DNA from 2 places in the Rhodococcus sp. AZ1 genome. Region 1 is predicted to be linked to the other one. Evidence: riboswitches for the same ligand, from Rfam matches in the RefSeq annotation. Region 1 holds a riboswitch; the other holds the start of a gene.
The links. Region 1 has a riboswitch for cyclic di-AMP ahead of ACY48E_RS04155 (transglycosylase family protein). Riboswitches for the same ligand answer to the same signal wherever they lie in the genome.

Region 2: linked by a shared signal. The riboswitch ahead of ACY48E_RS07690 (C40 family peptidase) and the one ahead of ACY48E_RS04155 (transglycosylase family protein) in region 1 are both predicted to bind cyclic di-AMP.

The regions. Positions count from the first base shown of each region.
Region 1 is NZ_JBUEQF010000002.1:380,205-384,106, reverse strand. It holds gene ACY48E_RS04175 (MFS transporter) at 1-269, shown strand, start outside; gene ACY48E_RS04170 (DUF2771 family protein) at 266-784, shown strand; gene ACY48E_RS04165 (cold-shock protein) at 823-1,236, opposite strand; gene ACY48E_RS04160 (hypothetical protein) at 1,405-1,626, shown strand; cyclic di-AMP (ydaO/yuaA leader) riboswitch at 1,876-2,066, shown strand; gene ACY48E_RS04155 (transglycosylase family protein) at 2,076-2,687, shown strand; gene ACY48E_RS04150 (hypothetical protein) at 2,782-2,973, opposite strand; gene ACY48E_RS04145 (helicase-associated domain-containing protein) at 3,067-3,902, shown strand, end outside.
Region 2 is NZ_JBUEQF010000005.1:11,558-15,459, reverse strand. It holds gene ACY48E_RS07695 (DEDD exonuclease domain-containing protein) at 1-643, opposite strand, end outside; cyclic di-AMP (ydaO/yuaA leader) riboswitch at 1,136-1,293, shown strand; gene ACY48E_RS07690 (C40 family peptidase) at 1,309-1,887, shown strand; gene ACY48E_RS07685 (C40 family peptidase) at 2,015-3,079, shown strand; gene ACY48E_RS07680 (hypothetical protein) at 3,049-3,902, shown strand, end outside.

The DNA of each region.
Region 1 (3,902 bases):
GGGTCATCGGCGGCGCCCTGGGTGTTCTGCTGCCCACCAGATTCTGGATCGGTTTCACCGTCGTATCGGTGGTCCTGGTCCTGGGTCTGCTCCAGACCTACCTCACCTACCGAGGGACATCGCTGATTCCCGGGGTCGGCGGTAACCGCCCGGTCCGGGCCGGGCAGGAGGTCACGCGCGGCAACGTCGTGGTGGCCGAACCGCCCCCCGACACCCGGGCCGGCCGGCCGGGTACATCGCACTACCGATCAGGAGGACAGACTCGATGAGCCTGCGCACCCGTGGGGCGAAGATCGCTGCCGCCGTCGTCGCTTCGGCGGCGGTGCTGGCAATCGCCTTCGCCGCGCTGATGGTGGTGTTGATCCGCAACGCTCCGGACCGCCCGCCCACGGTCGCGGTCTTCGGCGACGGCAAGTACGAGGACGTGGCGCCGTTCCGATACTGCCCGGTGCGCGAGCCGCTCTGCTCGTACGACGGGCAGACCAGCGAGATCCCGTTGCGCGCGGGCCGCCCACTGCAGATCTCGCTGCCGAAGGAGATCTCCGGGGCGCCGTGGGGCCTGGCGACGGTGTACCAGCGCGCGGACGGCTCGGTCGTGGAGAACGACGTGTTCTACGAGCCCGATTCCACGGTCGCCATCACCGTGCCCGGCACCGACGCCGACGGCGGTTCGCTCATCGGCGTGGAGGTGCGACTGCCGTCGGGCGTCATCGACTCCGACACCGCCAAGGAGGAGATCGTCAGCCACGCGATCTGGTCGATCGCGACGCCGCCGAGGGACTGACCGGTACGCACTGCCCCCCGGCCCGGACGGAAGCCGCTCTAGCTGTCCAGCTCGCGCGCGACGGCGCGGACCACCTCGGAGATCTTTTGGGCGGTCTTGCGATCGGGATACTTGCCCTTGCGCAGTTCGGGCTGAACGGTGGCCTCGAGCAGGGTGATCATGTCCTCGACCATGCCGTGCAGTTCGTCGGGGGTGTGCTTCTTGGCCGTCTCCTTGCGGGCGGCCGCAACGTTCTGGCGCACCGAGGGCGCAGGCTCGAGGACGGTCACCGACAGAGCCTGCGGCCCGCGCCGACCGGCAGCCATGCCGAACTCCACGCGCTGGCCTGCCCGCAGGCCCTCGACCCCGGACGGCAGCGCGGAAGCCCGCACGTACACGTCCTCACCCTCGTCCTGCGAGAGGAATCCGAAGCCCTTGTCGACGTCGTACCACTTCACCTTGCCGGTCGGCACCGATCTCACCCGATTCGCGTTGTTCCCGATGTTCGATCACGAGCCTGCTCAGGTCGACCCGTGACCATAGAAATAGCGCGCCGCAACACGGCGCGCGTGTCACGGAATGCTACCCCCAGCAGCACGCGGTCAGCACCGGGGTTTTCGGGCGGCGGTAACCTTTCCGGGGTGTCCGAGAAGCGATCCACCTCCACCCCACCTCTGTTGACGGCGTCCTTCGTGTGCTTCGCGCTGGGGTTGCTGTCGATCGTGGTGATGTTCACGATCAAGTTCGCGGGCGGCTCGCCCGGTCTGTGGCTCTATCTCGCGGCGATGTTCTTCCTCCCGGTGGGCTTCCTGCTGGCGTTGATCCTCGCGCTGCGATCGGGTCGTCGTAGTCGGAGACCGTGAGCGCACGTCGTGATTTATGTGAAATAGATCACATCACGACGCGATAACGGGTGGGCGTCCACTGCGATAACGGCCACGTTTCGGCGCGCTAGCTGCGACGACGATCCGATGCGCGTCCAGAGCCCCGGACCAGCACCGAGACACCGGTAGTTATCGAACAGTGACATTGGCGCGTCGTCCCCGATATGTTGACCTCGGCCACTGAACCGGCCACGTCCGGCCCGCCGCGCCAAGCCTCGTCCCACGGGTCCGGACCACCTACTGAGCCTTGTCAGGGACGAGGGCGGGGGACCCACACGTCCTCACAGATATCGACCGCGAGCCTCACGCTCACGGTCTCGGGGTGAAGCCGAACCGACCATCCAGGTCGGAGCGGCCGGGCCAACCTCTTCCGGCCCGAATCCGACAGCTGACCTCGCAGGCGCGTGTGGAGAGGATCCGAACGACACATGACCGGACGCCATCGCAAACCCAGTACCACCGGCCGGACAGTCGCCAAGGTCGCCGTCACCGGCGCCATCGTCGGCACCGCGAGCATGGCCTTCACGGCCGGCACCGCGAACGCCGCCCCCGACAACGACTGGGACCGCCTCGCGCAGTGCGAATCCGGCGGCAACTGGGCCATCAAGACCGGCAACGGCTTCGACGGCGGACTGCAGTTCTCGCCGAGCACCTGGACCTCGCACGGCGGTGGCGCCTTCGCCCCGTCGGCCAACCAGGCCACTCGCGAGGAGCAGATCGTCGTCGCCGAGCGAGTTCTCGCCAGCCAGGGATGGGGTGCTTGGCCGTCCTGCTCGGCGCGCCTGGGCCTGAGCAGCGGGCCGACGGAACGCAGCGCACCGGCCGCGCCGGCCCCGGCTCCTGCCGCCCCGGCGCTGCCCGCTGCCCCCGACGTCGCCGCGATCTCCCAGAACATCACCGACCAGATCACCACCGCGGTCAAGAACTTCACCAACGACCCCACCGTGGTCGCCTTCGTGGAGAACGCCACGGCCAACCTCCGTCAGAACCCGCAGCTGGTGAGCTTCTTCGCGGCCAACCAGAACCTGCTCCCGCGCTGACGCGTACGCCCCGCACGCAGAACACCCCCCGACCGCCAACGGTCGGGGGGTGTTCTGCGTATGTCGGGGTTCGGGCTGCGAACTCCGTACCGGGCTACTTGTTGATGCGGGTCACCGGGTGCGCGTACGGGAGGGTCTCCACCGGCACGGGGAACTCCGTCTCCTCACCGTACGGGGAGAGGTTGCCCGCTCGCGAGGACGACAGCTCGGTCACGGGGTGATCATGCTCGTCCACGCCCTGAGGCCAGCCTGGATCGACGTAACGGGTCTTCGGTGAGTTAGCCATGGCCCATTTTGACATCCGCCCAGGCACGGGCGCCAGTGGGCGTGTATTCCCGCCGGGGCGTCCGGCCCCGACGCCTCTACTGTGGGAGGCGACATGAGCGATATCGAACGCGAGACCGCCGAATGGCTGTCCGCACGCACCGACGACGACATAGCCGAGCTGCTGAGGTTGCGGCCGGATCTGACCGTTCCACCGGCCTCGAGCTTCGAGGTGCTGGCAGGTCGCCTGCTCCAGCGCGCGTCGGTGATTCGGGCGTCCGAGGACCTCGACACCCTGGCCCTGACAATCCTCGAACATCTGCTGCTCGACGGCGCCGACGTCGAGCCGGTCGCTCGCCGCACGCTCGACGGGCACCTGTCCGGCCGCGCGCCGAAGAAGGCGGTGGACGCCGCGCTGGCACACCTGCGAGCGCGAGCTCTCGTCCGCGGCACCACCGAGATCTCTGCGGCCCCGTCCGCGCGGGACGCGGTGCCGTGGCGGGTCGGCCGAATTCGGTCGGTGAAATCGGACCTGACCGAGGACGCGGTACGGGCCGCCCTCGAGGATGCGGGCACCCGCGAGTACGAGTTGCTCTACACCCTGGCCGCGTCCTCGACCATCGGACGCACTCGCGACGCCGCGCCCGGCACGCCCGCCGACCGTCCGGTGCAGAAACTGCTGTCGGCCGGGCTGCTGACGTGGTTGGACGAGAGCACCGTGGAGCTGCCGGCGCAGGTCGCGCAGGTGCTGCGTGGGGAACCGGTCACCGACCCGTCCATTCTGACGCCACCGAAGGTCACCGCGATCGCCCATGCTCCCCCCGATGTCGACGCCGCAGCCGCCGGCGAAGCCCTCGAGCTGTTGCGGCAGTGCGCGGCGGTCATCGAGGTCCTCGGGCTCTTTCCCGCGCCGGCACTTCGGGCCGGGGGCCTGGGTGTGCGGGAGGTCCG
Region 2 (3,902 bases), on a different contig from region 1:
CTGCGGGAACGGCGGGGACGTAGTCGAGGAGTTCGGCGACGGTGTGTACCCCCTGGTTACCGACCCGCTCGATCAGGTGGTGCAGTACCTCCACGGTGGCGCGGGCGTCGTCGAGGGCACGGTGCGTGGGGCGAGTGGAGACCCCGAAGTGCAGAGCCAGGGACGAGAGCTTGGCCGACGGCGCTTCGTCCCGAGTGAGCACGCGGCGTGCCAGCCGCACGGTGCACAGCACGGTGAACTTCGGCCATGCGATGTCCATGGCAGTGGCGGCCGCGCGCAGGAAGCCGACGTCGAACCTGGCGTTGTGAGCCACCAGCACCGCGCCGCGGGCGAATTCGAGGAAGGTCGGGAGCACGCGATCGATCCGCGGGGCGTTCACCAGCATCGCGGTGGTGATCCCGGTGAGTTCGACGATGCGCGGGGGCACCGATCGGCCGGGGTCCACCAGGGTGGACATCTCGCCGATCACCTCGCCGCCGCGGATACGTACGGCGCCGATCTCGGTGATCGCGTCCTCGCCCGGTCGCCCGCCGGTGGTCTCGAGGTCCACCACGACGAACGTGGTCTCGCGCAGCGTGGGCGAGTCCGACCAACCGAATTCGGGCCAGTCGAACCCGAGCTGATCTGCCGCCCCGCGTGTCACTCCCACAGCACCGTCCTCTCACGCACCACCGTCCTCGAGTCCCCGACGCTAGGCCTCGGCACCGACAGCGCCGGATCGGAGAGTGAGACGAGGATCACAGTGCTGTGGATGACGGCTCGTCGGCTCGCTCGGCGGTGGGTGGCGCGCCGCGTGGCGACGCAGTCCCGACCGAGGCGGACGTGTCCGCGACCGGACTGTCGCCGGAGGGCGTTCGAACTCGCCGAAATCGAGTGGGAGCAGGAGGAACGCCTGGCGCCGACGCCCGCGCCGACCCGGATCGCAATTGCGGTGTCCGGGTGGTCGGCCACTCCAACGTGACCGGAGTCGGCAGGGAAGGATCCGACGGCGTCGGCGGGGTCGATCCCTGCCTCGGCCGCGTCGGAGGGGATCACGCGTGCGACACGCCCCGGCGTCGACTCGACAGCGACGTATGCCGTTTCGTAATCTTTCCGAGACCTCGCGGACTCAGGCGGATCGAACCCGAATCGCATCGCATGGTCACCGCCTAATCGGCCCGCACGGGCCGTACCGGGAACCCAACCGTTACACCGGGGTGAATCCCGATCAGATCCCTGCGATCTGCTCGGGTAGGGCTGATCTTCCCAGCCCGAACCCGTCAGCTAACTCGGTCGGCGGCGAGCAGGAAGAATGGAGCACACCTTTTCGTGGCGAAACACCGCAAGCCGAGCACCGTCTCACGGCCCGTTCGTAGCGTTCTCGTAGCCAGCGCCCTCACCACCGGCGCAATCGCGATCCCCGCAGCACCCGCATTCGCGGCACCGGTGACCATCCCCGGAGTCGGCACCTTCGACGTTCCCGATCAGATCCTCGCGGCCATCCCACAGCTCCCGGCACTGCCGGCGCTGCCCCAGATCGCTCCGCCCGCCCCGCAGCAGTCCTCGGTCGCACAGCGCGCCGTCGCCGCAGCCGAGAGCAAGGTCGGCGCCCCCTACGTCTACGGGGCACAGGGTCCGAGCGCTTTCGACTGCTCCGGCTTGATGAAGTGGGCCTACGCCCAGGCCGGATTGCAGCTCCCGCGCACCAGCTACGACCAGGCCGCGGCCGGCACCCCGGTGTCGCTGTCGGATTTGCGCCCCGGTGACGTCGTCTCCTTCTACGGCGGTTCGCACTCCGGCATGTACGTCGGCAACGGCAACGTGGTGCACGCGTCCACCGCCGGTGTCCCGGTGAAGATCGTGCCCCTGGCCTCGATGCCGGCAGACGGTGCGCGTCGCTACGCCTGAGGTATATGGTTTCGTGATGGGGGCGTAACCGCTCCGCGACACCTCGGTTCGTGATCGGAGAGTTCTGCACGTGTGGTCATGCAACCCCGTCCACAGTGGATCGGGTGCAGGTAGAAGGACTTCGGGGCTGGTCCGGCGCACCCTCCTGACCACCGTCGGAGCTGCGCTCGTACTCGCTGTACCCGGGGTGGTCACCATCGCTCACGCCGACCCCACCGCAGCACCACCCGCGGCGCCGGCAGCACCACCCGCGGCGCCGGAATCGCCGCAGCAGCGGCTCGCCGACCTCTCGCGTCAGTCGGAGGAGACCACCGAGGCCACGCACAACGCCCAGATCGATCTCGACGCCAAGAATGCGATTCTCGCGGATGCGCGGGCGAAGCTCGATCGTGACCAGGCCACACTCGCTGACGCGCAAGCGAAGATCGACGCACTCCAGCCGGTGATCGACACCGTCGCGCGCGCCAACTACCAGGGCGCCCGAACCAATCGACTGTTCGCGGTGATGGTCAGCAACTCACCTCAACAGATGCTCGACCAGATGTCGGCGCTCGACGTGATCTCCGCCGACACCAAGGCCCGCGTGGATACCTTCCTGCAGGCCAAGGAGACCGCAGCGGCGGCGCAGCGATCGTCGGAGCAGTCGGCGGAGGCCGCTCGACAGGCCGCCGAGCAGGCCAAGGCAGTGGCGGACGACCTCACTGCCAAGCAGTCGACACTGCAGGCGCAGATCGGTGACGTGCTCGCGGCGTACGCCACGCTCAGCAGCGACGACAAGACGGCCCTGGCGGGATCACCGTTCCCGCCCGGCTTCGATTCCGCGACCGTGCTGAAGAACCTGACCCCCGGGTCCGAGACCGGAGCACTGCAGGCAGCGTTCACCCAGATCGGTAAGCCCTACGTGTGGGGCGCCACCGGGCCGGACGGCTTCGACTGCTCGGGCCTGATGGTGTGGGCGTACAAGCAGGTGGGAAAGATCCTGCCCCGGTCGAGTCAGTCGCAGGCCCAGGGTGGGATCCCGGTGAACCCGGCGGATCTTCGTCCTGGCGACCTGGTGATCTTCTACCCCGACGCCTCCCACGTGGGGATGTACGTCGGGAACGGCAACATCATCCACGCCTCCACCTTCGGGGTGCCCGTACGTGTGGAATCGATGTCCCGATGGCCCATCTTCGCAGCTCGTCGCTATTGATGTCGTCGGCTCTGCGTGTGCCGGTCCTGGTGCTGGCCGCGATCCTGCTGGTCGGCGGTTGCGCCGGGAACGCTGCTCCGTCGCAGCCCCCGACGAGCACCACCCCGGCGCCGAGTCCCTTCGAGAAGCAACGCCTCGACGCGGTCACCGCGACCCTCACCGCCTGGACCACGGCGCTGCGCAACGATGACGAGACCGCGCTGCGCAGCCTCTTCGATCCGGCCGCCCCGCCGGAGTTCGTCCAGTCCGAGCTCGCGCGAGCGCGCAACCTGCAGGGCGTTCCGTTCTCGGACTTCGGCTACGAGATCGGCTCGCAGCCGGAGACCCCGGTGTCGTCCGCGCTGGCCGCGACGGTTCCCGGTGCCGTCGACCTGTGGGCGCCCGAGGTGTTGCTGAGGTACGCCATCAGCGACTCCGACATCGGGCCCACCCGCCGGCCGGTCTCCCTCCTGCTCGCCCGCCGCGGCGACAGCTGGAAGCTCGTGTCGGACAGCACGATTGCGAACTCGAACCGGGTCACCTGGCGGGGTCCGTGGGACTTCGGCCCGGTGATCGTCTCGCGGGTCGACACCGGCGGCACCACCTCGACGGTGCTCGGTCACCCGGATCGCCGCGCCTTCGTCGACGCACTGGCGGCCGAACTGCGTACCGCGGTACCGGCGGTGACCGACTACTGGGGTCAGGGCTGGTCTCGCCGGGCAGTGGTGATGGTGGCCGACTCCGATGCCGAGTTCGCCGCGGAGGTCGGATCGGCGTCACGCAATGCGGACGTGGCCGCCTCGACCATCTCCGATCCCGTCACCGGCCCGTTCGTGACCGGTCA